3 regions of the Mesorhizobium sp. B2-6-2 genome follow, and region 2 is predicted to be linked to each of the others. Evidence: predicted binding sites of a transcription regulator. Region 2 holds the regulator's gene; each other region holds the start of a gene.
What was found. The regulator PhoB, encoded in region 2, activates phosphate uptake and scavenging genes when phosphate is short. The targets are predictions, from matches to a motif close to TGTCATNNANCTGTCAT.
Positions count from the first base shown of each region.

Region 1 (2,267 bases), on a different contig from region 2:
ATCGCGTGGCCGCTCGGAAAGGACAGCGACGTCTCGTTAACGAGATGCGAGACGAGATCGGGCCGCGGCCGGTCGACCTCGAGCTTGAGCAGGCTGGAGAGCGCTTGCCCGCCGGCGACGGCCGCGAACATGAACAGGGCTGTCGAGGGCCTGCGGATCAGGAGCAGATAGCCGATCGTCGCCGTCGTGATCAGCGCCAGCACTGCCGTGCTGCCCAGCGCAGTGATATCGCGCACCGCGCCCTCCAGCCAAAGCGGGCCGATCGGGCTGTCCGGCTGCCCGGCGTGGCGGAAGGCGAGCAGGATCTCCGTATCGAAGGCATGCGGCGTCGTGGCGCGCGCCACCTCCATGAGTTCCACCAGGCCCCACAGCCCGCCGGCGATCACCAGCCCAGCCACGAGCACCGGGAATTCCAACCTGTTGAGGAGCGCGTTGGCGGTCGATTTCATTCGAGCCCTTTGGTCCAGCTACAGCCGCTGCATATAGGGCCCGAGCGTGATCAGCGCGACGGCGGCGATCGCCAGCACCACACCGGTCGCCTGCAAGGCATTGAGCCGTTCGCCGAAGAAGGCGAGCGCCACGACATTGACCGCGACGAGCTGGATCACCGCCGACAGGCTGAACGATACCGACATGCCGAACTCGCGCACCAGCCTCAGCATGATCAGATTGCCGGCCGAGTAGAGCACCAGCGTCAAAAGGAGCTTGGCCAAGCTCGGCGCCATCCCCCATTGCTTGGCCGCCGTCGCCGCCAGCAGGAATATCACGGTCGAAATGCCGAGCTGCGCCAGTCCCCAGAAACTCACCTTGCCGTCCCCTTTTGAAGCGCCGTCGCCACGCCGGCCAGCCCTTGTTTCCGAAGCGGGCGATGTCGTCAAGCTGACCGCGGCGAAGCGCAGGCGCTCAAGGGACCGAAGCCGGGTGTCGCAAAAGCCGCCGCGAGCCGGCAAACAACTGTTGCGGTTCAATCACGGCAGTGTCACGAAAATGTGATCGGCGCGCTTTAGGGGTCGAAAGGTCAAAATCCCCAGCCACTCAAGAAGCGAGAGGACAACTCATGACCGTGACCCCTGAGACCCGTTTTCGGACCAGCCAGCTCGAGGAAAATGACGGCCCGCCGGTCAACCCGACCGACAACCGCACCATGGGCGAGATCATCGCCGCGCGTTTCTCGCGCCGCGGCTTTCTCATGGGGTCGCTGGCCGTGTCGGCCATCGCCGCCACCGTCAGCCCGCTGGCGCTGATTGCGGCCGACGAGGCGCGCGCTGCTGAGGCTTCGGCCTTCAAGTTCGACGAGCTCGAAGCCGGCATCGACGACAAGCACCATGTCGCGCCCGGCTATGACGCCGACGTGCTGTTGCGCTGGGGCGATCCGCTGTTTGCCGATTCCCCCGACTTCGATCCGCTGAAGCAGTCGGCTGAAGCCCAGGCAAGACAGTTCGGCTACAACAACGACTATGTCGGCTATATTCCGATCGACGGCTCGGCCGAGCACGGCCTTTTGGTCGTCAACCACGAATACACCAACCCGCATCTGATGTTCCCCGGCATCGTCTCGGTCGTCGAGAAGGACGGCAAGAAGAAGGCCGAGGTGGCGCCGCTCTCGAAGGAGCAGGTCGATGTCGAGATGGCCGCCCATGGCGGCACCATCGTCGAGATCCGCAAGCAAGGCGGCAAATGGCAAGTGGTGCGCGACGGCAAGCTCAACCGCCGCATCATGTCCACCACCGAGATGGCGCTCTCCGGCCCGGTGGCGGGCCATGACCGCGTCAAGACCAATGCGGACCCGTCCGGCACCAAGGTCATTGGCACCCTCAACAATTGCGCCGGCGGCGTCACGCCCTGGGGCACCTATGTGATGGCCGAGGAGAACATCCACGGCTATTTCTCGGGCGAATTGCCGGAGGGCCACAGGGAAGCCGCCAATTACAAGCGGCTCGGCATCCCCGAAGGCGCCTATGAGTGGGGCGCGCATTACGACCGCTTCAACCTCGCCAAGGAGCCGAACGAGCCGAACCGTTTCGGCTGGATCGTCGAGGTCGACGTCAACGATCCCAACTCCGTGCCGAGGAAGCGCACCGCCATGGGCCGCTTCAAGCATGAGGGCGCCGAATCGATCGTCGCCAAGGACGGCCGCGTCGTCTTCTATCTCGGCGACGACGAGCGCTTCGACTATGTCTACAAATTCGTCACCAAGGGGATTTTCAACCCGAACGACCGCGCCGCCAACTTGGACCTGCTCGACGACGGCACGTTGCATGTGGCCA
Region 1 covers NZ_VFUG01000001.1:8,805-11,071, reverse strand. The annotation lists gene FJ419_RS00055 (phosphatase PAP2 family protein) at 1-449, opposite strand, end outside; gene FJ419_RS00050 (hypothetical protein) at 468-806, opposite strand; gene FJ419_RS00045 (PhoX family phosphatase) at 1,058-2,267, shown strand, end outside.
Region 1: FJ419_RS00045 (PhoX family phosphatase) is a predicted target of PhoB. The motif match lies at 978-994, and genes of this name have one in related genera.

Region 2 (2,267 bases):
CTGTCGACCGCCAAGATCGAGGAACTGATCGACGAGCTGCAGGCCGACTACACGATCGTCATCGTCACCCACAACATGCAGCAGGCGGCGCGTGTGTCGCGGCAGACGGCGTTCATGTATCTGGGCGAGCTGGTGGAGTTCGACCGGACCGAGAAGATCTTCACCTCGCCCCGCGAAAAGCGCACGCAGGACTACATCACCGGCCGCTTCGGCTGAGCTCATACGAGGACATCATCATGGCCGAACATACCGTCGCTTCCTTCGACGAGGATCTGAGACAGATCAGCCGGCTCATAAACGACATGGGCGATCTCGCCAGCTCGATGGTCGGCGCTTCGACCAGAGCCCTGCTCGAGACCGACAATGCCATGGCGCAGCGCGTCGTTTCCGACGATGCCATCATGGACGCGCGCCAGCGCGAGCTCGACGACCGCGCCATCACGCTGATCGCCAAGCGCCAGCCGATGGCCGATGATCTGCGCAACGTGGTCGGCTCGATCCGCATGGCGGGCGACCTCGAACGCATCGGCGATCTCGCCAAGAACATCGCCAAGCGCGTCGGTTCGGTCGGCGTCAGCGCCGCGCCGCGAGACCTCACGCATTCGATCGATTCCATGGCGCAGCTGGTACTGATCCAGGTCCAGGCCGTGATCCAGGAATATACGGTGGGCGACGCCACGGCGCTGGCCAAGCTTCGCAACGACGACGAGCGCATCGACGTCAAATACACATCCGTCTTCCGCGAGCTCCTGACCTACATGATGGAAGACCCGCGCAACATCACCGCCTGCACGCATCTTCTGTTCTGCGCCAAGAATCTCGAGCGCATCGGCGACCATGTGACCAACATCGCCGAGAACGCCTATTATGTGCTGACCGGCACGCAATTGCCCGCGAATCGTCCCAAGCAGGACGAAACGACAATGTCGGCGCCGGCGGCCTGACGAAGGGTATCTGCCAATGATCGCGCCACGCATCATGGTGGTGGAGGACGAGGAGCCGCTTGGGGTGCTGCTCCGCTACAATCTCGAATCCGAGGGTTACCAGGTCGAAGTGGTGACCCGCGGCGACGAGGCCGAAATCCGCCTTCAGGAAAACGTTCCCGACCTGCTCGTGCTCGACTGGATGGTGCCTGCGGTTTCCGGCATCGAGCTCTGCCGGCGCCTCAGGATGCGGCCCGAGACCGAGCGGCTGCCGATCATCATGCTGACCGCGCGGGGCGAGGAAAGCGACCGCGTGCGCGGCCTTTCGACCGGCGCCGACGACTATCTGGTCAAGCCGTTCTCGACACCGGAGTTCATGGCGCGCGTCAAAGCGCTGCTGCGCCGCGCCAAGCCGGAGGTGCTGTCCAGCGTGCTCAAGGTCGGCGACATCGTGCTCGACCGCGAGTCGCACCGCGTCTACCGCAAGAAGAGCGAGATCAGGCTCGGCCCGACCGAGTTCCGGCTGCTCGAATTCATGATGCGTCATCCCGGCCGGGTGTTCTCGCGCAGCCAGCTGCTCGACAATGTCTGGGGCGAGACGATCTATATCGATGAGCGCACCGTCGACGTCCATGTCGGCCGCCTGCGCAAGGCCGTCAACAACGGCCGCATGCCGGACGTCATCCGCACCATCCGCGGCGCGGGTTACGCGATCAGGGAAGATTAGGCCCAGGGCGCCGAAGTCCTGACGGGCCAAGCACTTCCAACATCCGCGCTGGTGAGTAGCCGAGACGCTTGTGCCTCGTCATCCACGGGCGGAGCAAGGAGCGCAGCGACGCAGCGCAGACCCGAGGATCCATTCCGTGATGTCGACGCGCCGCGGCGGTCCAGAATTTTGCACCGCTGCGCTCGACGCGTGAGGTAACGGCATGGATTCCAGGGTTTCCGCGACGGAGCTTCGCTCCTGCTCCGCCCTGGAATGACGAAGCTGTGGGGCCTTCGCTAATTTCAAGCGTCTGCTGCTGTCCCCGGACCTCTTCAAGGCTGCCTCAGGCCACGTTCTTGCCTGCGGCACCCGCTCTCGCCTGGCCTCCCGGCGCGAAAATCTCCTGGTCGACGAAAGTCAGCGCGCGCATGGCGCAGCCTTCGCGGATCAGCGGCAACTCGTTCGGTTCGGTGTCGAAGGAGATCGATTCCGAGTGCTGGCCGCCGGCGGTCTGGGCGATCGCCTCGCGCAGCGCCGGCTCGATCAGGTCGAAGGCGGCCGCGCTGACGCCGACCATGGCAACGGGCGCCGGATCGATGAGGGCGAACAGGCTGCCGAGACCGAAACCAAGCGCTTCG
Region 2 covers NZ_VFUG01000005.1:193,586-195,852, reverse strand. The annotation lists gene pstB (phosphate ABC transporter ATP-binding protein PstB) at 1-216, shown strand, start outside; gene phoU (phosphate signaling complex protein PhoU) at 237-944, shown strand; gene phoB (phosphate regulon transcriptional regulator PhoB) at 961-1,650, shown strand; gene FJ419_RS13425 (ROK family protein) at 1,973-2,267, opposite strand, start outside.

Region 3 (2,267 bases), on a different contig from region 2:
CCCAGAACGGATTGAAATCCTGGAACTGCGCCTTGTCGGGATTGTAGTAATGCGCCGCGGTGTAGTGGACGTCGGCGGTCAGCCACACCGTGTTGGTGATGCCGGCATTCTTGATGAAGCGCAGCACGTCGGCGAATTCCAGCTCACGGCCCTTTGGCGCGCCATTGTCGCTGTTGGCGACCGCCTCGGCCCCGGTCTTCTTCGCCGCGTCGTTCCAGACGACCAGGCTGAGCGGCATGTCGGCGGCGATGACCTTCCACGTCGCCTTGGAATTCGCCAGTTCCCGCTTCAGCCACTTGGACTGCTCCTCGCCAATCATGCGCGACTTCGGCGTCAGCGTCTCTTCCATGTCGGGGCCGTTCGGGCCGCGATAGGAGCGCATGTCGAGGAAGAACACGTCGAGCAGCGGCCCATGCGAGACCTTGCGGTAGACGCGGCCCGGCTCCGACGGCTCGTAGCGGATGGTCGTCATTTCATGAAAGGCGCGAGCCGCCCTGGCCGCCAGCACATGGATCGACTTTTCCTTGTAGCGGTCGTCGGCGGTCAGGTCCTTCGAATCCGACCAGTTGTTGAGCACCTCGTGGTCGTCCCACTGGTAGAAGGTCGGGCAGATGGCCGACAGGCCAAGCACATGCTTATCCATCATGTTGTACTTCCACTGGTCGCGGTACTCGTCCAGCGTCTCGGCCACCTTGCGCTTGCCGTCGATCATGACGACGTTCTTCCACTTGCCGCCGCCGGGCAGGTCGACCTCGTCCTTCATAGCGCCGTCGGCATAAATGGTGTCGCCGGAATGCAGGAAGAAGTCCGGCGTGTGCTTGGCGATGGTCGAATAGGTCTTCATGCCGGTCTCGTCGATACCCCAGCCCTGGCCGGCGGTGTCGCCCGACCAGGCGAAGCGCACGTCGCGCTTCGAGGACGGCGCGGTGCGGAAACGGCCGACGATCGGCTCGGACACAGCATTGATGTCGGAAAGATCGGCAGCCACCATGCGGTAGAAGATGTCCTGGTCCGAGGCGAGATCGGTGAGCAGCCGCTTCACCGTGTAGTCGCTGGCCGGCGAGGTATCGAGCGCAGCCAGCCGCGTCGCATTGGCGAAGCTTTCGGTCGTCGACACTTCATACATCACGCGCGCCGGTCGGTCGGTGCGGGTCCACACCATGCCCGAGGTGGCGTCGACGTCGCCGGACTGGACGCCATGCGTGAAGGCCGGACGCTGGCTGGCGCGGGAATAATAGGGCAGCGCCAGACCGGAGGCGCCGACAAGGCCGAAGGCGCTGGCCGAGGTGACGAAGGCGCGGCGGGTGAGCGAAAGCTTGTTCATGGCTGTCTCCGGGATGGCATTGAGCGGGACCGCCAAGCTCTCGCCTCAATGTTTCAGGCGCATATCGGAACCATGAAGTTTTGATAACAATGAACAACGGAACTGCTGATCTCCCCCCTCGTGGGGGAGATGGCCGGCAGGACAGAGGGGGGCGCGAAGGATCGCCAGCGTCTCAGGGACAGCTTCTCAAGTTCCATCAACGGTTTGGGCTTGCGGCAGTTCAACTGACATGTCGGCGGGACAGCGCCCCCCTCTGCCCTGCCGGGCATCTCCCCCACAAAGGGGGGAGATTGGCTGTTCAAGCCGCCTGCGGCTCCGGCTCGAACGCCGGCCTGCTCGTATTGATCAGCAGCGAAATACAAGCCGCCGCAATGCCGGTCATGCCGGCAATCAGGAAGGCCAGCTCGTAATTGCCCTGCAGCTCGCGCATCGTGCCGCCGAAGGCGGCGGCCGCCGCGGCGCCCACCTGGTGGCCGGCGACGATCCAGCCGAACACGATCGGCCCGCTGCGGTCGCCGAAAGCCTCGTTGGCAAGCCTCAGCGTCGGCGGCACGGTGGCGATCCAGTCGAGCCCGTAGAGCACGGCGAAGATGACCAGGCTGGTCGCCGAGAAGCCGGAATAGGGCAGGTAGATAAGCGACAGACCACGCACCGCGTAATAGACGCCGAGCAGCTTGCGCGGATCGAAACGATCGGTGAGCCAGCCGGACAATGTCGTGCCGATCAGGTCGAAAATGCCCATCATCGACAACAGCCCGGCCGCCTGCACCTCGCCGATGCCCATATCGCCGCAGAAGGCGATGAGATGCGTGCCGACGAGGCCGTTGGTGGTGAAGCCGCAGACGAAGAAGGTGGCGAACAGGTACCAGAACACCCGCGTGCCGGCCGCGCGGCGCAGCGTGTTCAGCGTGTGCGCCAGGAAATTGCCCTGCGATGCAGGCGA
Region 3 covers NZ_VFUG01000012.1:73,896-76,162, forward strand. The annotation lists gene FJ419_RS21715 (alkaline phosphatase) at 1-1,324, opposite strand, end outside; gene FJ419_RS21720 (MFS transporter) at 1,623-2,267, opposite strand, start outside.
Region 3: FJ419_RS21715 (alkaline phosphatase) is a predicted target of PhoB. The motif match lies at 1,397-1,413, and genes of this name have one in related genera.